DNA from 2 places in the Gordonia sp. GONU genome. Region 2 is predicted to be linked to the other one. Evidence: predicted binding sites of a transcription regulator. Region 2 holds the regulator's gene; the other holds the start of a gene.

Region 1 (10,917 bases), on a different contig from region 2:
GATCTCGACGACATCGTCAACGACGAGGTCACCCGGCTCGATCTCACCACCGACCTCGAGATCTCGGCGACCGTGCTGCCGGTTCGTGCACTCGGCGACCGCGACCAGCTCGGCCGCGTGGTACGGAATCTGTGCGACAACGCCGTTCGGCATGCCCGTTCCGCAGTGACGGTGACCATGGCCGTCGACCCGGAATGGGTGACGATCAGTGTGGCCGATGACGGGCCGGGTATTCCTGTCGACGATCGTGCACGCGTCTTCGACCGCTTTGTGCGGCTCGACGATTCGCGAGATCGCCGGGGCGGCACCGGACTCGGCCTCTCGATCGTCGACGAGATCGTTCGTGCACATCACGGCACCGTCACCGTGCTCGACACCGACGGCGGAGGCTGCACCATCGGGGTGTCGTTACCGCTGCGGGCCGATCAGGTCGAGGGGTCACCGCCATTGTCGGCGAGCCGATAGCCGGCGCCGCGGACGGTTTCGATCGCGCGAACCCCGAAAGGGGTGTCGATGTGTCGGCGGAGGTAGCCGACGTACACCTCGACGATGTTGTCGTCGCCACGGTAGTGCTCGTCCCACACCGCCCGCAGGATGTCGGTCTTGCTGACCACGTTGCCCTTGTGACGTATCAGGTATTCGAGAACCGCGAATTCTCGGGCGGTGAGGCGGATCGGTGTCTCCCCACGCCGGACCTCTCGTCGCGCCGGGTCCAGCGAGAGCGATCCGGCCTGCAGGATGGTCGGTCGTTCCGGGGCGCCGCGCCGTGCGAGTGCGCGTAATCGCGCGGACAGCACGACCAAGGAAAACGGTTTGACCATGTAGTCGTCGGCGCCGAGATCGAATGCGTCCGCCTCGTCGTACTCCCCGTCCTTGGCGGTGAGCATGAGTACCGGGGTCCACACACCGCGGTGCCGCAGCTCTCGGACGAGTTCGTAGCCGTTGAGTCGCGGCATCATGATGTCGCTGACGATGACGTCGTAACTTCTGGCACAGGCGGATTCGACACCCGCGACGCCGTCGGCGGCGGTGTCGACGGCCCAGCCCTCGGCCCGCAGGGTCCGCCGCAGGGTCTCGGTGGCCCGCGGATCGTCCTCGACGACCAGTACGCGCATGTGCTCCAGTATCTGCCCGGACTCGGTCTGCCCGACGTGATTCACGTGTTCGTGCGTGTCATGACCAGGCGGCGCGGGAGCCGGAATCGCCGGTTCGGTAGACGATGTACAGCGACCCCACGGCCACCACGATCAGCGCGACCCCCAGGACGAGTGCAGTCACCCGCTGCGAGAGTTTCGCCGATGCCGGGATTCTCGTGTGGATGGTGGCCATCACCCGCTCGTCGTGAACCGCCCACCAGAGGACGGCGAGTGCGAACAGCGGACCGACCCAGTAAATGACCTGTTCCCCGAACCCGGCGTGGTGTTCGATCGCGGGATTCGGACCCACGCGCTCTTCCAGCGATTCTCCGGCAGTCGTGGTGAGTGGAACGGAGATCAACGCGGCCAGAGCGACCAGGGGAGTGAGGATTCCGAGGCGGGCCCGTGCCGCCGGCCAGCACACCCCGATGATCGCCATCAGGGCGGTGAGTGGGACCAGCACCACGACGACGTGTACGAGGAGCGGGTGAATGGGCAGGCCGTTGATTGTGTTCACGCTGCGACGGTAGCCCGGCGATGTTGAAGGGTAGCTGAAATGCCGAACATGTCACATCCGGTGATACGACCCGTCGTTCGTGCGTGCGACCTGCCCGTGTCGGATGAGCCGTTCGAGGTGCAGTCCGGCCGTGCGGCGCTCGACGGCATCGACGAAGGGCATCTGTACGTGAGGTCGGTATACGAGCCGGTGCCCGACGATCTCGTCGAGTCGCCGGGGCCGGTCCAGGAATTCCAGCAACCGTTCCTCGCGCCGGTGGATGACGCCCTCGTACGCTTTCAGGTGTTCTCGAAAAACTCTCGCGCCCTCCACGACTCCCTTCTGGTGGAAGGTGCCGTACCACCGGGCCTCGACCTCGCGGACGCGCGCGATGGAGGCGAGGTAGTCGTCGACGCTGCTGCCGACGTCGCCGTACATCGGGCCGAAGCGAGTGAGGTCGATGTCGGCGATGTAGAAGAAACCGGTCGGTTCGACGAGGACGCCGCAGTGTCCACGGGTGTGGCCGGGGAGGTGGACGACCGTCGCGGTGATGTCCCCGAGATCGAAGACGTGCCCGTCGCCGACGCCGCGCGCGTCCGGAAAGCCGGGCGTGAGTGCGAAGGTGTCACCGATCTGGGCGTCGACCGCGGCGCGTTCCTCGGGCGTGAGTCCGTAGCCGTCGAGAAGGACCTGGAGTGAACGAACTCCGCCGACTTCGTCGTGATGCGCATACTTCGCGGTGTCGAAGTGGCGCAGGCCGGCGATGTGGTCCTCGTGCGCGTGGCTGATCATGACGGCATCGGCACCGACGGGGTCGTGGTCGACGTCGAGGGAGGGATCGAGGACCAGCGTCGCCTCGGAACCGTGCACGACGACGGTGTTTCCGTACGGGAACGTTCCACCGTGCGTGGATGCGAGCACGGTCACCTGGTCGAAGCGGGTTTCGGTGAAGCGCGACGCCGTGGTCATCTGGTCTGCCTACCCGCGCGGAGAGCGAGATGTCAATGACCGCGCTCGCGCGGGGTCGCATCGTCGTCGGGAGGGTCGGTCATGCCACGTGCGGTCAGAGGCAGGACGATCCACGCCATCGAGAACACGACGAACGTGCAGCACCCCGCCACGACTGCCGGTACCGGACCGGCGGTCGCACCGAACACCACGGTGATCGCGCCGGACAGCGCCAGCCCGAGGAGTGTCAGCCCGGCGAAGGCCATGTAATGCGCGAGGGCGACGATGAGCGCGAGTTGGTGCCGGCGGAACAGCGCGCGGTGCAGTGCGACCGGTGCGGCGAGCAGGATGGCGGCGCCGACCGCGAAGGACACGGTGATCAGGTAGACGACGCGCAGGCCACCACCGAGGTCCTCGAAGCGGCTCTGGAACGGCATGGTCAGCAGAAACCCGGTCAGGATCTGCACGCCGGTCTGCACGACGCGCAGCTCTTGTAGCAGGGAATTCCAGTTGCGGTCGAGGCGCTGGGTCTCGGTTTCGTCGCGTTCAGCGCGGTTCCACGCGGCATCGTCGGCGCCGGGATGTCCGGTGGGAGGTTCGGTGTCCGTTGGATGGGCCACTGTCTCATCCTCGCATCAGCGGGGACGAGAACCGAGTCGGTTGAGCTGCAGTGCCGATTACTTGCCGTGATCCCTGGCAAAAGGCCACGAGGCGGAGGACCATCGGTCCATGGCCACGTCCCTGGATGAAGTCACGAAGTCTCAGGTGGGTTTGCTGCGGTGGACCGACATGCACCGACGGGTCCGCGCGTTTGTCGACGGTCAGGTGGTCGTCGACTCGGCCGAACCGATCCAGGTCTGGGAGCCGTATCGGGTGGTCGGGTGCTACGCGGTGGGAACCGCGGACATCGCCGTCCCACTCGAGCATCACGTACCGACGATGCCGGGCGCTGATCACCCCCCGATCCTGACGCCGGCGCATCCGTTTTCGATGCACACCGCGCCCGGCGCGGCCTACGACATCGGGGCCGACACGCGGACGCTGGTCGGAGCTGGGTTTCGGCTCGACGACCCTGATCTCGCCGACTATGTACTCCTTGACTGGGACGCGTTCGACGAATGGCGCGAGGAAGAACAGATCGCGATGGGTCATGCGCACGACCCGTACAAACGAATCGACTGCCTCGCCACCAGCAGGCACATCGTCGTGCGCATCGGGGACACCGTGCTGGCGGAGAGTCACAACCCGACGCTCCTGCTGGAAACACACCTCCCGGCGCGGCACTACATCCCGCGCGAGGACGTCCGGATGGATGTCCTGCAACGCTCCGACACCGTCACCGTGTGTGCGTACAAAGGTCAGGCGACGTACTGGTCGGCGGTGGTCGGCGACGAGGTCGTTCCCGACGTCGCCTGGACCTACACCGATCCGCTGCCCGACGCCGAACCGGTGCGGGATCTGATCTGCTTCTACGACGAGCGGGTCGACGTGCAGATCGACTGACTCACGCGGTGAAGGTCGGCGGATCGGCCGGCCGTTTCATCTGCGCGAACGTCGTGCCGGCGATGGCGACGAGCGAGGTGTACAGGGTCTCGGCCTCATCGCCGGTCGGGATGTCGGCGAGCACCGGTCCGAAGAAGTAGGTGCCGTCGATGCCGAGGATGGGGCTGCCGCCGTCCTCGCCGAGCGATTCTTGGCTGCGTTCGTGGGACGCGCGCACCGCGTCGTCGAAGGTGGCGTCGTCCATGGCGTCGGCCAGCTCGGCCGGGAGTCCTGCCTCGGCCAGCGCCTCGGCGACGACCGTCGTGGTCACCTCGTCGCCCGCGAAGTGGATACGTCTGCCGAGCGCGGAGTAGAGCGGCTCGATGACGTCGGCGCCGGCCTTGTCGGTGGCGGCCGCGACGACGCGTCCCAGCCGGAGTGCCGTGTCGAGCCGGCGGCGCTGTTCGTCGGAATCCGGCTCCTCGTCCTCGTTCAGGATCGCGAGACTCATGAGGTGCCAGTCGACATCCGCATCGTGGGCGTTTGCGCGGTCGAGGAGCCAACGCGACGCGGCCCAGGCGAAGGGGCATACCGGATCGAAGTAGAAGTCGAAGTGGGTCATGGGGGCGGCGTACCCAATTCGGCCGGGTTCGATACGTGAGGTGTCAGCGGATCGAGTACCGGATCGGCAGGTGCTTGAGCCCGCCGACGAACACCGTCGCGGCCAGTTCGGGTTCGCCGGCCAGCTCGATCGAATCCAGTCGCGGGATCAGTGCGCTGAACAGACTTCGCATCTCCATCCGCGCCAGCGCTGCGCCCAGGCAGAAGTGCACGCCGTAACCGAACGCGAGGTGCTTGTTCGGGAAGCGTCCGACGTCGAAGGTGAACGGGTCGTCGAAGATCTCTTCGTCCCGGTTTCCGGAAGTGTAAGCGAGATAGACGGATTCGCCCTTGGCGATCGGTACGCCACGCACCGAGGTGTCCGCGGCGGCCGTGCGCATGAATTCCTTGACCGGCGTGGTCCAGCGGATCATCTCCTCCACCGCGGTGTCGATGAGTTCGGGGTCGTGGCGGAGGCGGTCGAGTTCGTGGGGGTTCTCGATGAGTGCGCGCAGGCCTCCGGAGATCGCGTCCTTGGTGGTGTCGTGGCCGGCGCTGGCGACGATCACGTAGTAGGAGGCGGTGTCGACGTCGGAGAGGGGCTCGCCGTCGATCCGGCCGTTGGCGATTGCCGATGCCAGGTCGCCGGTGGGATTCGCGCGCCGGGAGGCGGTCAGTTTGCTGAAGTAGTCGAAGAAGTCCAACAGCGTCGCCATCCGCTCCTCGAGCGTGGTGCCGCGCTGGTACTCCTCGTCGTCGGCGCCGAACATCTCCTGGGTCAGCTGGTGCATCCGGGGGAAGTCCTCTTCGGGTAACCCCAGTAACGACAGGATGACGTACAGCGGGAAGTGGATGGCGATGTCCTCGACGAAGTCGCATTCCGGACCGATCTCGGCCATCTTGTCGACGTAGCGTTTCGCCAGTGCGTCCACCTGGACTTGTAGCTCGCGCAACGCCTTCGGCCGGAACCAGTCCTGGCCGATCGCCCGCACCTTCTTGTGGTGGGGGTCGTCCATGTGGATCAGGGTGCGCAACCCCGCTCCGGACTCGAGCTGCGACTTGGCGAAGTCGTCGGCCACTGCGGTCACCAGCACCGGGCGGGGCTCGCTGAGCCAGAGGTTGTTGTCGCGCTCGATGTCCATGATGTCGGCGTGTCTGGTGATCGCGTAGAACGGCCGGTAGGGGGCTTTGTCGACGTAGGCGACCGGGTTGTGCGCCCGGAGGTGGGCCATCGCCGCGTGGAGTCGCGGCTCGTCGGCGTAGGCCGTCGGATCGGCGAATACGTTGGCGGCCTCGTCGGTCATGCTCGTGCTCACCGATCGCGTCCTTCCGTCGAACGGGTGCTTCTCGCTTCGAGTGTCCGATATCGCCGTGTTCCAGATCGGCAGATTGGTGAACCCGACCGATTTACGCTGGACACATGCCCTATCGGGTTCTGGCCGACGGCATAGCGGTCCTGCATCTGCTGTTCCTGCTGTATCTGACGTTCGGCGGGTTCATCGCCTGGCGGTGGCCACGCACCGTCGTGCTCCACCTCGCGGCCGTGGGGTGGGGACTCGCCTCGGTGGGCTTGGGGCTGTGGTGCCCGCTCACCGATGCCGAGAACTGGGCGCGGCATCGTGCCGGCGAAGCGGGGCTGCCCTCGACCGGGTTCATAGACCACTACCTGACCGGGGTGATCTACCCCGATTCTGCCCTCGGCCTGGTGCGCGGGTTGGTCGCTGCCGTGGTCGTTGCGTCGTGGGTGGGGCTGTGGTGGCGGGTCCGGACCCGTCCGCGCCGCCGCAGAGTCGCTGGTTCGCGGTAGAGGAGCCACCTGCAGCTAGCGCGTGTTCGGGCGAGGTGGCGATTCCGGGGGACTCGAGCCCGGCGGTAGCGCACGGCGAGGTCTCAGCAGGGGGAGCATCCACTCGTAGACGGTGTCGTCGTTGAGCAAGGTGAAGTGGTGGGCGCCGCCGATGTGGAACCCGTCGTCGACCTCGAATCCGAGGTGCCGCTTCCGATCTCGGCCACCGCCGCTGTTCGTCATCACCAATCCGTCGCCGACGATACAGCCGAATGGGTGATCGGGTCGTCGGGTCACGGTCGCCGTGACGTAGAGATGCCGCGCGCCCTTCATGAGCGGTGGGTAATCGACCGCGGGCTGTAGAAAGGCCTCCGGGTCGGTGTCGCGCCACTGCTCTTCGGTGACCGTCCCGTGGAACAGGTCGCGGACTCCGGCACTGCGCCGAGCGAGCAGCGCGCCGAATGGACGGCTGGTCGGCCACAGGCGCAGGGCCGCCGTCGCCCAGTGAACCCCTCGTGCCAGGGGCGCGCCGAGGTGCGGCGTACCGAGGCACACCGTCTGTCGAACCAGGTGGGGCCAATACGTATCGACGGCGGCGGCCTGATGGCACGCACTCCGGATCACCAGTCCGCCCATCGAGTGGCCGATGAGGGTCAGGTCGGTGACCGGCACCGGCCACGACAACAGCAGGTCGGCGAGCAACTGTGCGAGATCGCGGCCGTTGTCACTGATGTGTCGTCCCGAGTTGTACCGGATCATGACCTCGGTGCTGCCGAGGTCATCGGCCAGGCGTGCGCCGTAGGTGGGTCTGCCGCCGAGCTCCCACGCGAACTCGGTCTCCATGAGGCCGTGCAGGAACACCGTCAGGTGCCCGGTGGCCCGGGGGAAGGCGCCCGCCAGGTCCTCCGGGGTGATCGGAACGATCGCGCCGTCGACACGGACGGCGGTCTCCGGAGCCAGGGGTGACTGCTCGGCGGTCAGCTGATCCCCGATCAAACCGTCGAGGATGCCGATCGCCACGGCGCCGCGCTTGGTCTCGGACGGCACCCCACCGTGGCGGTCGGCGAGCGACTCGGCCAGGTCGCCGACCACATCGACGGACGAGACGATAGCGGAATAGGTGGACGTGCTGATGGCGTCGTGCATCATCTGGGCGGGACGGACCCGGGGACCCCAAGCGGCGCGCAGGCCGCCGAAGACGGTGTCGGCAATGGATGCGTGCACGGTTGCGATTCCTGTGACAGCTCTGCCCAGCTCGGTTCGGCCCAGGGCCGCGAGTGCGGGCATCTCGCGATCGCGAGGGTGATCTGCCGACATGAGTTCAGTGTACGTTTGTAAACTGATTCCGGGTGCAACGCGTACAGACGGAAGACGCAGTGGACGAAACCGGTTCGTTTCTCGGGGATCGTGCCTATCATCAGCGGGACGATCGACGGTCACGGCCCGGCGTGGCGCCGTTTCCTCGGTGTCGCCTGGCCACGGCGGGAGCACCGGTATGCAGTTGATGGACCCGATGGAGGCGGCCTTGATGAGCGCCGAGACGCTCGTCAACCCGATCCACGTCGCTGCGCTGATGATCTTCTCTCCGCCCGATGATGCGGGGCCGGGCTTTGTCGACGATCTCTATACGCAGGGACTCATCGCCACCGACGCGGTTGATCCGCGGCTGGCACGCCGCCCGCACATCGGCGTCGACACGCTGGGGCTGTGGACGTGGGAACAGGTCGAGGTCAATGTTGTCGATCATGTTCGGCGCCTACACCTCCCGCCTGGAGGCGACGATGCCGAACTGTGGCGTCTGATCGGCGATCTGCACGCGCAGGGGTTGTCACGATCCCGGCCGCTGTGGCAGGCGTACTTGATCGGTGGCCTGTCCGGCGGGCGGTTCGCGTTCTACATCAAGATCCATCACGCGCTGGTCGACGGGGTGGCCGGCATGCAGATGATCGCCGACTCCTTGAGTGGGGACCCGGACAGGCGCGACCTGAAACCCTTCTACGCCGCCAGCGTCCATTCTCCGCGGGTCGCGTCGCCGGCGAAACCGTCATCCGGGCCGCACCCGCTCACGGCCGTCCGGTCGGCCGCGGGTCTCGCGAAGTCGTCGCTGGGGTTTGCCCGAAGCGTCGTCGGTGGGCAGCGCGATCTGCTGGTCGGGGCGCTGCAAGGTAGGGTCGGCCTGCCGTTGAGTGCACCGTTCGTCCGGTTCAACGGCCGAGTGGGCCCGGACCGGGCGGTCGTCGGCGCCACCTTCGAGCTCAGTCGGGTACGGGCGATCCGCGTGGCAGCCGACGTCACCGTCAACGATGTGCTGACCGCGGTCATCTCCGGGGTGTTACGCGATTTGCTCGCCGAGCGGGGCGAACTCCCGAGGCGCTCGCTCGTCGGTCTGTGCCCGATCTCGGTGCGGGTGCTCGACGATCCGGGACAAACCGCGCGCAGCAACGCCTTCGGATTGGAAACATGCTCCCTGGCAACCGATGTCGACGATCCGGTGGAGCGGCTCGCGACGATCCACCGGGCCATGGACTTTGCGAAGAAACAGGTCGCAGCCCACGGCGGGGCTGCATCGCTGGCCTTGGTGGTGCCGAATGTCGCGCAGAGCGTCGTGACCGCGTTGCTGCCTTTCGGTCCCAAGCGGCGCACCGGATACAACCTGCCGATATCCACCCTCCGAGGTCCCGCTGAAGAGATGTACTACAACGGCGCCCGCCTGGACTCGCTGTTCCCGATCTCGACGGTGTTCGCCGGTCTGGGTCTCAACATCACCGTCTACTCGCACGGGGACAAGGTGTCGTTCGGCTGTGTCGCCGGCCGCGAGATGCTGCCAGACGTAGAACCGCTCATCCCGCTGGCGGAGCGTGTGCTGGCCGAACTCGAGACCGCTTACGGGCTCGCGTCGGGCTAGGTGCGGAATCGCGCGATGGTCCATTCCGTGATGGTGGCGCGGGCTTCGCCGCTTCTCGCGATCTTCGCAGGATCCCTGGCCGAAGACCCGGAAGCCGCCTACCAGGCTGCGCAGAGAGCGGGTCCCGATATGACGCAGTTCACATCTATATCGAAGCTGAGCGGAATGTACTCAACTTTGTTGGCGTTGCATCCTCCGTATGGCTCATACTTGAGCCTGTTGGACTAAAGAGAAAGGTGCACGCGAGTGGACAGCTTCACCCCCACCACGAAGACACAGCAGGCATTGAGCGCTGCTGTGCAGGCGGCGGCCAGTGCTGGCAACCCCGATGTGCGACCGGCCCACATCCTGGTGGCGTTGCTCGATCAGTCCGACGGCATCGCGTCGCCACTGCTCAAGGCAGTGGGCGTGGACCCGTCGAGCGTTCGTGCGCAGGCCCAGGGACTGGTCGATCGCATGCCGACGGTGGCCCAGGCCAGTGCGACGCCCCAGCTTTCCCGCGAATCGATCGCGGCCATCAGTGCAGCTCAGCAGCTGGCCGGTGAACTCGACGACGAGTACGTCTCGACCGAGCACGTCGTCGTCGGTCTGGCGACCGGTGACTCCGACGTCGCCAAGTTGCTGCACAACGCCGGCGCGACCCCGCAGGAGTTGCGGGACGCGTTCGTCGCCGTACGCGGCAGCGCCCGGGTCACCTCCGAGGACCCGGAGTCGACCTACCAGGCACTCGAGAAGTACTCGACCGACCTGACCGCGGCGGCCCGCGAAGGCAAGCTCGACCCGGTCATCGGGCGCGACACCGAGATCCGGCGTGTCGTGCAGGTGCTCAGCCGGCGGACCAAGAACAACCCGGTCCTCATCGGTGAGCCCGGCGTCGGCAAGACGGCGATCGTCGAGGGCCTGGCCCAGCGCATCGTCGCCGGCGACGTGCCGGAATCGCTGCGCGGCAAGACCGTCATCTCCCTCGACATGGGTTCGATGGTCGCCGGTGCCAAGTACCGCGGCGAATTCGAGGAGCGGCTCAAGGCCGTGCTCGACGAGATCAAGGGATCGGCCGGACAGGTCATCACCTTCATCGACGAGCTGCACACCATCGTCGGGGCCGGTGCGACCGGCGATTCCGCGATGGACGCCGGCAACATGATCAAGCCGATGCTCGCCCGTGGTGAGCTGCGGCTGGTCGGTGCCACGACCCTCGAGGAGTACCGCAAGTACATCGAGAAGGACGCCGCACTCGAGCGTCGCTTCCAGCAGGTGTACGTCGGCGAACCGTCGGTCGAGGACGCCATCGGTATCCTCCGCGGCCTCAAGGACCGGTATGAGGTGCACCACGGCGTGCGCATCACCGACTCCGCATTGGTCGCTGCGGCAACACTTTCCGACCGCTACATCACCTCGCGATTCCTCCCCGACAAGGCCATCGACCTCGTCGACGAGGCGGCGTCGCGGTTACGGATGGAGATCGACTCGCGCCCCGTCGAGATCGACGAGGTCGAGCGCATCGTCCGCCGGCTGGAGGTCGAAGAGGTTGCGCTGCAGAAGGAAACCGACGCGGCGTCGAAGG
Region 2 (10,917 bases):
CATCGACGTTTGCCCATGAAGCCTAGCGGCTGTTACGCGATCTGTGGCAGCCGGACCGTCGCGGAGTACCTCGTCAGACCGACTCGGCCGGATGCTGGGTGTACGCGGCGTCGCGCACCGCCTCGTCGGTCTCCAGCCCCGCACCGAGCGCACCGCCGACCGTGGCGAGCGAACACGTCAGCCACGCGACCTCCAGGTAGTCGGTGATCCCGGGATCGTGGCCGAGTGCATCGCCGAAAACCTGCGGGACCACCAGGCACAGGGCGCCGACGGTCGCGAGTACGAACAGAGCGGCATAGAAGGCCGCGACGCCCAGCACGACGGTGATGACCGTGACGGTGTTGAACAGGACTATCTGTTCGCGCGACTGCCGCGACGATCCCCGCTCCCACAGGTTGGCGCCGATGATCAGGGTGGCGGTGATGGCGACGATCGACCCGACGGCGACGCCGGTGAGCCGGACCCATCCGAAGGTGTCGGCCAGCAGCCAGATGTCGGCGGTCACCAGTGCGAACACGCCGGCGGCGATGGCGCCCGTGAGCGCACGGGTCAGCCCGAGTGCGAGGCGCCACGGTCGATTGGCGCGGACCATGCCGGTGAGGAGTCGGAGGTTGCCGGTCAGCACCCGGGCGGTGAAGGCGGTGCTCTCCTCGTCGGTGTCGGTGCCGAGCTGGCGGACGCGGTGCCGTAGCGGGGAACGAGACGGCGACTTCTGATGCTCTCGGAGATCGTCCGCGTCGGCACCGAGGAGCTGAGCGAGGAGACCGACCACTGTCCCGCGCGTCCGCTGACGCAGGCTGGTCGGACCGAGCGCGGGAACCGACAGGACCGCAACACCGTGCACCGCGTTGGCATGGGCGACGACGGGGCGGCGTCCCACGTGCAGGGGCAGGTCGGTCAGGCAGACCACGAGGTCCCATTCCCGTTCGAGGAGAACGTCTCTCGCCGCGTCGACGATCTGGGCGTCGGTCGCGGGCGGCTGCACCACGGACGCCTCCACGACCTCGACATGCCATCGGGCTCCGGGGAAGGTCGTCTGCACGTGCTCGATCAGATCCGCGTCGACGAGTTTGCGCGCGAGTCCGATCGGTTGTCCGGGCGCGGCGACGACTCCGAGGACGACCGCCGGTTCGTCGTCGTACGACGACGCCTCGTCCTCGAACTCCATGTGTCGCCCTTCCGGTCGTGGTCGTCGCCCGGCGGCGACGAAGTGATCAGGCGGTGAATGTCTCGATCAGGGTGTGCTGTTCGACGGCCGACGGAGCCTGCATCCCCGGCGCCTGCTTGTCGGAGTGCGACGCACGGAACGAGTCCGACTTCAGCCACGCCAGGAAGTCCTCCCTGGCGTCGAATTCCATGGTGGACACGTACGGCAGGCCGTCGGCCTCCGGACGCATCAGTGTCGCGCGCTGCAGGCCCGGGACGCCCTTCAGCGTGCTGCGCATCGACTCCGAGAACGCTTTCTCGAATGCCTCGGCGTTCTCGGTGACATCGATGCGGTTGGTGATCACGAACATTCGTCGGCTCCTGGACTCGGGTCTGATGGTCGCCGTCATCTTACCGACACCGTGTCGGCAAGAGGGCGGCAAGGGTCAGCCGAATCGCTTCGCGAGCGCGCGCAGCGTGCCCTCGATACCCTGACCGTTCTTCTTGTCGTACCCGATCAGTTCCATGATCTTCGGGATCTTGAGCGTCGAGTAATCGAAGGTCTCGGTGACCTGGGTGGTCGTCGGCGACGTGGACACCAGTTCCCAGCGCCAGCGATGGCCCATGGGGTGCTTCCATTCGACGACCTTGTCGGTCTCGACGTCGGTCGCGGTGGACGTGATGGTGTACGGGACGCCGAACTGCTTCATCCCCACACTGAATCGCGCACCGGGGGTGAGCTTCTCCGGACCCTTGACGGGTGTGTCGCGCACCGTTCCCGACCCGTCGAGTTCGTGATGCCGGTGCGGGTTGACGACGAGGGCGAAGACGTCGGCGACCGGCGCATCGACGACGATGCGCCGGGAGACGCGGTGCGGGCCCGTGTCAACGGTGATGACGGTGTCGGATGCCATACATCCAACGTACGCGGGCCCTGCCGGTCGGTTCGCTCAGTCGACGGAACGCTTGCGCCGCGGCTGCCACACCACCAGGGCATTCGTCCGAGGCACCGGGACCAACTCGCCGCCGCGACGGTTCCGCGACGTGGCAACCTCGTCGGAGAGTTCACGGATACGCTGCTGGAGCGCCTCGACCTGATTGCTCAGATCGATGATCCGTTTGATACCTGCGAGATTGACGCCTTCTTCCTGCGAGAGACGCTGGATCTCTCGCAGGAGTTCGACGTCGCGGGAGGAGTAACGGCGACCGCCCCCACTCGTCCGCTGCGGGGTGACCAGACCCAGACGGTCATAGGTGCGCAGGGTCTGGGCGTGCATGCCGGCGAGCTCGGCGGCCACCGAGATCATGAAGGTCGCGCCATCGGCGTCGAAGTTCTTCTGGCCGGCCATCACTCATCGCCCCCAGTTCGCCCGTGGATCGAATCCGCTTGCCCGCTCGGCCTGATCGTAGGCGCGCATCGCCTCGATCGCGGCGTCGTCGAGCTTGTCCGGCACCGCGACCTTGACGGTGACGAGCAGGTCGCCTGCCCCGCCGGACCGCTTGGGGACGCCGCGGCCACGTACGCGGAGCGTCCGGCCGTCGGTCGTGTTCGGCGGGATCTTGACCCCGACCGAACCCTCGAGGGTCGGTACCGAGACCGTCGCGCCGAGAACGAGTTCGGAGATCCGCACCGGCAACTGCACGCGAAGGTCGTTGCCGCTGCGCGTGAACTGCTTGTGCGGGGTCACGTGCACGACGACGTACAGGTCGCCCGACGGCGCTCCGCGGCGTCCGGCCTCACCCTGTCCGGCAAGCCGAATCCGTTGACCGTCTTCGACTCCCGCCGGAATGCGCACGTTGATGGTGCGGGTCCGATTCTTCACGCCGCTGCCGGAGCAGTCGCCGCACGGGTCGTCGATCCGCGAACCGGTGCCCTGGCAGTCCTGGCAGGGTTCACTGAACCCGAACGCGCCCTGGTTTCGGCTGACGAAACCGGAGCCGTTGCAGTTGGGGCACACTCGCGGGCTGGTGCCCGGCTTGGCGCCTGAACCGTGGCAGGTCGTGCACGGGGACGGGCTGGTCACCCGCAGCGGGACCGTCGTACCGAGGGCCGCGTCCTTGAAGGACAGCGTGGTCTCGGTCTCGAGATCCTTACCGCGACGCGGACGGCTGGCCGTCGATGTGCGTTGGGTTCCGCCGCCACGGTTGAAGAGACCCTCGAAAAGGTCCCCGAAACCGCCGGCGCCTCCCCCGCTGGTCTGGGCACCGCCGAACAGGTCACCGAGATCGAAGTCGTTGCCACCGGTCGTGTAGGTCGTACCGCCGCCGGGGAAGCCACCCGGGAATCCGTTGCCGCCTCCGCGGAATCGTCCGCCGGCGAACATGGCCCGGGTCTCGTCGTACTCTTTGCGCTTCTCGGGATCACTGAGCACGCTGTGGGCTTCGGACACCCGCTTGAAGCGCTCTTCGGCCGCGGAATCGCCGGGATTGGCATCCGGATGCAGCTCGCGTGCGAGCTTGCGATAGGCCTTCTTGATCTCTTCAGCCGAAGCGTCAGAAGCAACGCCCAGGTCCTTGTAGAAGTCGTGTTCCAACCACTCACGTTGTGGAGCCACCAGACGTCACCTCCTCAAAAGTCTTTTTGTTGTCTGGATTGATATTTCGGTTGTGTTCGTACTCTCGCCAGAGAGCCCTGAGGTGCGAGGCGCGTGCTCTCGCTCCTCGCACCCCAGGGCCACAGACGGTCGATCTATTGTGCACCGGTCGGGTCGCCGGCGGGCTCCGGATCGGTGACCGTCACCATGGCGGTACGGATCACCTTCTCGCCCAGCCGGTAACCGCAGCGATACACTGCGCCGATGACGGGGTGGTCGCCGGTGCCGTCGTGCTGAACCGCCTCGTGGAGTTCAGGGTTGAACTCGTCACCCGGGGCACCGAAGGCCTCGAGGCCCTCGGTGTTCAGCACACCGGCCAGCTTGTCGGCGACGGCCCGCAGCGGACCGCTCTCGAGATCGCCGTGCTCACGGGCACGGTCGAGGTCGTCGAGAACCGGCAGGAGCTTGTCGATCAGGATCTGCTTGCCGTAGGCAACCGATCCCTGCTTCTCCTCGGCCGCGCGTCGCCGGAAGTTGGCGAACTGCGCGCGTTCCCGCTGCAGATCCGCCGTCAGTTCGGCGACCCGCGCATCTGGCGACGTCGCATCGGCCGGCTGTTCGTTGTCGGACTCGTCCACGACGGGTTCGGCGTCGGCCGGGCCGGGGCCGGCGGCCGGCTCGTCGCGCACCTCACCCGTTTCCGGGTCGATGCGACGACGGTCGGTCACCGTCACCGGCTCCTCGCCGGACCCATTCGTCGAATGGGATCCTGCGGTCACTTGTTCTCCTTGGCGTCGGCGTCGTCCACGACCTCGGCGTCGACGACATCGGACTCGCTGTCGGCGGCTGCGCCGGCTTCACCGTTGGGGGATTCCGCAGCGGCGTTGGCGTAGATCGCCTGGCCGAGCGCCTGCGACTCCTCCGACAGCTTCTCGATCGCGGTCTTGATCGCGGCCGAGTCGGTGCCCTTCAGCGCTTCCTTAGCGTCGGCGACCGCAGCCTCGACCTTTTCCTTCACGTCGGCCGGGACCTTGTCCTCGTTGTCCTTGAGGAACTTCTCGGTCTGGTGGACCAGCGACTCCGCCTGGTTGCGGGTCTCGGCCTCCTCACGACGCTTGCGATCCTCGTCGGCGTGAGCCTCCGCGTCCTTGATCATGCGGTCGATCTCGTCCTTGCTCAGGCCGGAACCCTCCTGGATGCGGATCGAGTTCTCCTTGCCGGTGCCCTTGTCCTTCGCGGTGACGTGCACGATGCCGTTGGCGTCGATGTCGAAGGTCACCTCGATCTGCGGGACACCCTGCGGCGCAGGTGCGATGCCGCCCAGCTCGAAGCTGCCGAGCAGCTTGTTGTGCGAGGCGATCTCGCGCTCGCCCTGGTACACCTGGATCTGCACCGACGGCTGGTTGTCCTCGGCCGTGGTGTAGGTCTCCGACCGCTTGGTCGGGATGGTGGTGTTGCGCTCGATCAGCTTGTGCATCACGCCACCCTTGGTCTCGATGCCGAGGGACAGCGGGGTGACGTCGAGCAGCAGCACGTCCTTGACCTCACCGCGGAGAACACCGGCCTGCAGGGCGGCGCCCACGGCGACGACCTCGTCCGGGTTGACACCCTTGTTGGGCTCGCGGCCACCGGTCAGTTCCTTCACCAGATCGGTGACGGCCGGCATACGGGTCGAGCCACCGACGAGCACGACATGGTCGATGTCGCCGACGGAGATGCCCGCATCCTTGATGACGGCCTGGAACGGGGCGCGGGTGCGCTCGAGCAGATCAGAGGTGATCCGCTGGAACTCGCTGCGCGAGAGCTGTTCGTCGAGGAACAGCGGGTTCTTGTCGGCGTCGACGGTGATGTAGGGCAGGTTGATCGAGGTGCTCTGCGAACTCGACAGTTCGATCTTCGCCTTCTCGGCAGCCTCACGCAGACGCTGCAGAGCCATCTTGTCCTTGGTCAGGTCGATGCCCGAGGTGGACTTGAACTTCTCGACGAGCCAGTCGACGACGCGCTGATCCCAGTCGTCACCACCGAGGTGGTTGTCACCGGAGGTCGCGCGGACCTCGACCACACCGTCGCCGATCTCGAGCAGCGAGACGTCGAAGGTGCCGCCACCGAGGTCGAAGACCAGGATGGTCTGTTCCTTCTCACCCTTGTCGAGTCCGTACGCCAGCGCGGCCGCGGTGGGCTCGTTGACGATGCGGAGCACGTTGAGGCCGGCGATCTGGCCGGCTTCCTTGGTGGCCTGACGCTGGGCGTCGTTGAAGTATGCGGGCACGGTGATCACGGCGTCGGTGACGTCTTCACCGAGGTACGCCTCGGCGTCGCGCTTGAGCTTCATGAGCGTGCGCGCGCTGATCTCCTGCGGGGTGTACTTCTTGTCGTCGATCTCGATCGTCCAGTTGCCCTCACCCATGTGGCGCTTGACCGAGCGGATGGTGCGGTCGACGTTGGTGACCGCCTGGTTCTTGGCCGGCTGACCGACGAGTACTTCTCCGTTACGCGCGAAGGCGACCACGGACGGCGTGGTCCGCGAGCCCTCGGCGTTGGCGATGACCGAAGCTTCGCCACCCTCGAGCACCGAAACCACGGAGTTGGTGGTGCCGAGGTCGATTCCAACAGCACGAGACATGTTTGGCTTCCTCCTAGTTTGTGGGTGTGCACCCAAGTCCTTGTGCCCCCGCGGCCGGAGACGCGGGGATGATGTCCGAACCCTGCGCGAGGTGGACTTCAGTGCGTCCGACTCATGTCCTACTGAATTCGGAGCGGCGAGTCAAACCTACTTGAGTCTGGATCGCTCAGGTTTCTCGAAGTGTGTAACGGGGGTCCCACGGGGTTTGTTCCCGCGCCGCCGGGAAAAGTTGAGCGGATTTCGCTCAAGCCGTGTGGTCCTTGACACACCGGCCGCCACCGTGCAGATTTCAACAGGAAGCAAGCGATTCCACTTCGACGAATCCGAGGACCCGCACATGACGCTGCCCCGACCGACGACCGCCGAACCCGGCTCCGCTCCGATACGTCCCTATCGGATCGCCGTGTGGGGTCCCGGCGAAGTCGGTGGCGCGGTCATCCGTGCCGCGGTCGCCGACCCGGCGTTCGAGGTCGTCGGTGCGCTGGTGCACAACCCGAAGAAGGACGGCAAGGACATCGGTGAGCTGGTGCGCACCGATCCGATCGGGATCGCCGCCACCAGAGATCGCGAGGCCTTCAAGGAGCTCGACGTGGACTGCGTCGTCCTCACCCCGGCACCGGCCGCGGTGATCAAGGGGCTCGACGACGACGTCATCGATCTGCTCGAGTCCGGGAAGAACGTCGTGGCGACCGCCGCCTATCACAACGTGTCGATGCCGAACTGGCTCAGCCCCTTCCGCAAGTCCCCGCAGCGCATGCTCGAGGCGTGCCGCACCGGCGGCGCCACCCTGCACGGGACCGGTGTCCATCCGACGTTCATCGTCGAACGGGTCGCGATGACGATGGCCAAGGCGATGTCGTCGGTCAGCCATGTGCGATCGGTGGAGGCCGTCGACTTCTCCCGGGCCGGGTCGATGTGGGGCGGCCTGGAAGCACTGGGTTTCGGCGCCGATCCGGACTCCCTCAGCGCCGAGTCCCCGGTCGCGCGCGGCGGCGACATCTACTACGGCGACCTCACCGGCAACGTCGCGCACGCGTTGTACGGCGCGGACAGTGCCGAGGTCAGGGTCGAGACCTCATTGCGCGGACTGCCCGCCGAACGTGACGCCCAGGTCGGTGCGACGACCATCAGGAAGGGCACCGCTGCGGCCCTGCATTTGACTCATCGCGGCTACCTCGGCGACCACCACTTCTTCACGAACGAGGAATGCTGGTATCTCGCTTCGGTACCCACTCAGCCCGCTCGCTCCGCTCCCGGCGCCGAACTCGTGTACCGGGGCGATGACCTGCCGTTCGGCGGGTTCACCAGCCCGATCGCGTACACGCTGGTCATCAGCGGCGAACCGGCCGAGATGCGGACACAACTCGAGTTCGGCATCGGGTCCGGGCACACCAACCCGATCACGACGGCGTCGGTGCGGGCCGTGCTCGATGCCGTCCCGGCGGTGGTCGAGGCCGAACCGGGCATCCTCGTCGACGACGTGGGCCCCCACTACCGGCACGACGACCGGGTCCGACTCCCGTGAGCCAGGAGCCGATGAGCCACGAGGCGCGGCCGGAGGTCGCCGCGTGGAACGGCCTGGTCGACGCACTCCGGACCGCCGGCGACAAGCTCGCGGCCGACACCGCCGACCTCGATTCGGCCGAGCAGGCGGACGGGTTCCGTGCACTGGTCCGCGGGCTGTCGAATCAGTTGTCGCGCTTGGAAGCCGACCGTGAACGTCCCGAGTTGGTGCCGTTCAACGGGTGGCGACACAAGTTCCTGATGGACAATCCCGACTTCAAATACTGGGTCACCGAGGTCCGCGGGGACCGCACCTACCGCATCCGCGGGAACCGCGGGGATGCGTCGTACCTGTCGGTCACCGTCTACAAGCGGACCGGCGGCATCGGCTCGGAGGCGACAGCCCGCATCGACAGCGACGCCATCGGATTCGATGACGACGGCGGCTTCGAGATCGTGGTCGGCGGTACCGCGCCGGGTGCCGGGGACTGGCTGGACCTCCCGGAACGCTCCGGGGCGATCTGGGTCAGGTTCTTCCACGGCGATGTCGCACACGACGAATTTGGCTGGTGCAGTATCGAACCGGTGGTCGAACCGCCGGTTCCGCCGTCGATCGATCCGGACAGGTTCGCTTCTGCGCTGGGCACGTTGGCGGCCACGACGTCCATGCTGCCGACGATCTTCGAGATCTCGACGAAGGACGATCTCGATCCGCCCAACACCCTGCGGCACTGGTCGGAGATGGCCGGGGGCGCGGTGTTCACCGAACCGGGCATCCACTACGTCCGCGGTGGCTGGCAGCTCCAACCGGATCAGGCGCTGGTCATCGAGGGCGACACCGTCGAGTGCCGATACTGGAACATCCTGGCCTACAGCCGATTCCTGAACTCCCTCGACTTCCGGTACCGGCCGGTGTCGTACACCGGTGCCACCGCCACGGTGGTCGACGGTCGCTACCGCTTCGTCGTCGCGGCCGAGGATCCCGGTGTCGGAGACTGGATCGATTCCGAGGGACGGGACTTCGGCATCGTCGTCATGCGCTTTCTCCAACCGACGGACACCCCTCCCCTGCCCTCGGTGCGGGTGGTGCAGCTCCACGAACTGCGAGGTGAATGATGGTCGCCTGGACCCCGCCACCGCGCACAGCGGTCGCCGAGAACATCTATGCGGCAGCGGAAGCCGATCGCGCTGCACGACCCGATCGGTATCGGCTGGGCGCCGGCGCGGTCGATGCGATCGTCGAACGGGCCACCGCGAAGCACGGGGTCGAGGGTCTGGGCGAGCCGGCGCAGTGGCGTCCCGGTCTGGAGCAGTACCTGGAATCGGCCGGCGAGGACGGGCGGTTGAACGCCGTCGGCGTCCGGAATGCGCAGGACGCGGTGATCGGAAAGCTGCGGGCGCGCTCCATCTTCGACAAGACCCTGCGGGAGAACCCCTCGGTGAGTGAGCGTGATGTGCTCCCGCCGATCGTGATCATCGGGGGCTGGCGCACCGGGACGACGTTCCTGTATCGGCTGATGGCCCGCGATCCCCGTCTCCGCGCGCCACGCCCGGTGGAGTTGTACGCCCCGTGGCGGGTTGCACAGCTGTCGCCGGACGAGCGCGAGCAGCTGATCGAAACCCAGGCCGCCGAGCCCAATCCACTGCACATGCTGAATCCGGCGATGGCCGCGGTCCACGATTCCGGGCCGGCACTGCCCGAAGAGTGCGTGCTCGGAATGGGCACGACCATGCGCAACTGGGCGTTCAGCTCGACGATGCGCCTCGACAGTTACTCGCGCTGGCTGGCGGAGCAGGACTTCGCCGGCGAGTACGCGGCGCACCGCACGATGCTGCAGATCCTCGACGATGGTTCCCGACGACGCTGGCTGCTGAAGGCACCGGCCCACACTCCCGAACTCGCCGACCTCGCACAGACATATCCCGGAGTCTGCATCGTTCATCTTCACCGCGACATCGTGGAAACCGTGGCCTCCGGCGCGAGTCTGTTCGCGACATACCGGTCGACCTACAGCGACGACGTCGACGGGCACGACGTCGGGCGGTTCCAGATCCAGCAGTCCGAGTTGTGGTTCCGGCGGGCACTCGAATTTCGCGACTCCCCTGCAGCCGGATCGGCGACCGTCCTCGACATCGACTACCAGGACCTGGTGTCCCGACCCGAGGAGACCGTCGGCCGGGTCTATGCCGCGGCCGATGTCGAACCCCCCGACATCTCGTCGATGCTCATCGAGCACAACGCCGAGCAACCGCGGCACGGCAAGGGCAGACATCGTTACGGTCCCGAGGAATTCGGGATCGACCCCGGAGCCTTGCGCGAACGGATGGCGTTCTACACCGACGTCGTCGCCGAGTGGACGTCGCACCCGGTGTCCTGAGGGCAGGACGACGACCGGTTGCACTTGTGTATCCGACGAGCCGATTTCTCGCCCGCACACCGTCGAACGGGGTTACCGTCGCGGTGTCGGACTCGGGAGGTCGAGATGGGCGAGGTCACGTCGGTAGAGGCCGAGACGGATGTCCGGTGGGTGCCGTGGCGGGTGGCGCCACATTCGGGTTTCGAAGTCGACGATCCCACGGGCAAGGGCAGCGTCCGGGTGGTCCAGGTCGACGATCGGCAGTTCGTCGTACTCAACACCTTTCGTTACTCGGACCCGGATGTCGAGAAGGACCTGTCGACGCGACTGGTCCGCAGCGGGATGAGTGACGCCCGGGCACGCGCGGCAGTTGACGACGCGCGGACTTTCGTCCCACGTGAGGACAATCCCACGGATCTGGCGTCGGTCCCGCGCTTCATGCGGTGGTTCGAGGACTCGTACGGGCGGCACACGCTCGCCGCGATGATCCATGACGAGCTCATCAGCGACGCGGTCAACTCCGGCGCGCTGCAGAGTGACACGCTCTCCGACCGCTTCTTCCGGGAGATGATGCGTACTTCCGGGGTCCCCTGGCTGAAGCGCTGGCTCATGTGGTCCGCGGTGGCGCTCCGCACCCGTTGGGTCGCAGGCGGTTACCGCCGGTGGAGCATCGTGCTGTGGCTGTTGCTCAGCGTCGTCGGGATCACTGCGACGGTCGGTTCCGCAGGCGCGTTGCTGTTCGACTGGCCGTGGC

What was found. The regulator HspR, encoded in region 2, represses chaperone genes until heat shock. The targets are predictions, from matches to a motif close to ANNTGAGTNNNNNNNACTCANNT.
Region 1: clpB (ATP-dependent chaperone ClpB) is a predicted target of HspR. The motif match lies at 9,508-9,530, and genes of this name have one in related genera.

What each region holds. Positions count from the first base shown of each region.
Region 1 is NZ_JANRHB010000002.1:252,208-263,124, reverse strand. It holds gene NWF34_RS03155 (HAMP domain-containing sensor histidine kinase) at 1-465, shown strand, start outside; gene NWF34_RS03150 (response regulator transcription factor) at 426-1,115, opposite strand; gene NWF34_RS03145 (DUF2231 domain-containing protein) at 1,174-1,653, opposite strand; gene NWF34_RS03140 (MBL fold metallo-hydrolase) at 1,705-2,601, opposite strand; gene NWF34_RS03135 (DUF6328 family protein) at 2,634-3,200, opposite strand; gene NWF34_RS03130 (DUF427 domain-containing protein) at 3,310-4,083, shown strand; gene NWF34_RS03125 (hypothetical protein) at 4,085-4,684, opposite strand; gene NWF34_RS03120 (cytochrome P450) at 4,728-5,966, opposite strand; gene NWF34_RS03115 (DUF2784 domain-containing protein) at 6,083-6,469, shown strand; gene NWF34_RS03110 (hypothetical protein) at 6,485-7,765, opposite strand; gene NWF34_RS03105 (wax ester/triacylglycerol synthase family O-acyltransferase) at 7,944-9,353, shown strand; gene clpB (ATP-dependent chaperone ClpB) at 9,600-10,917, shown strand, end outside.
Region 2 is NZ_JANRHB010000052.1:8,987-19,903, reverse strand. It holds gene NWF34_RS24410 (hypothetical protein) at 74-1,168, opposite strand; gene NWF34_RS24405 (antibiotic biosynthesis monooxygenase) at 1,215-1,517, opposite strand; gene NWF34_RS24400 (SRPBCC family protein) at 1,593-2,060, opposite strand; gene NWF34_RS24395 (heat shock protein transcriptional repressor HspR) at 2,097-2,495, opposite strand; gene dnaJ (molecular chaperone DnaJ) at 2,499-3,701, opposite strand; gene grpE (nucleotide exchange factor GrpE) at 3,836-4,459, opposite strand; gene dnaK (molecular chaperone DnaK) at 4,456-6,303, opposite strand; gene NWF34_RS24375 (hypothetical protein) at 6,641-7,828, shown strand; gene NWF34_RS24370 (DUF1214 domain-containing protein) at 7,840-8,922, shown strand; gene NWF34_RS24365 (sulfotransferase) at 8,922-10,184, shown strand; gene NWF34_RS24360 (DUF1353 domain-containing protein) at 10,290-10,917, shown strand, end outside.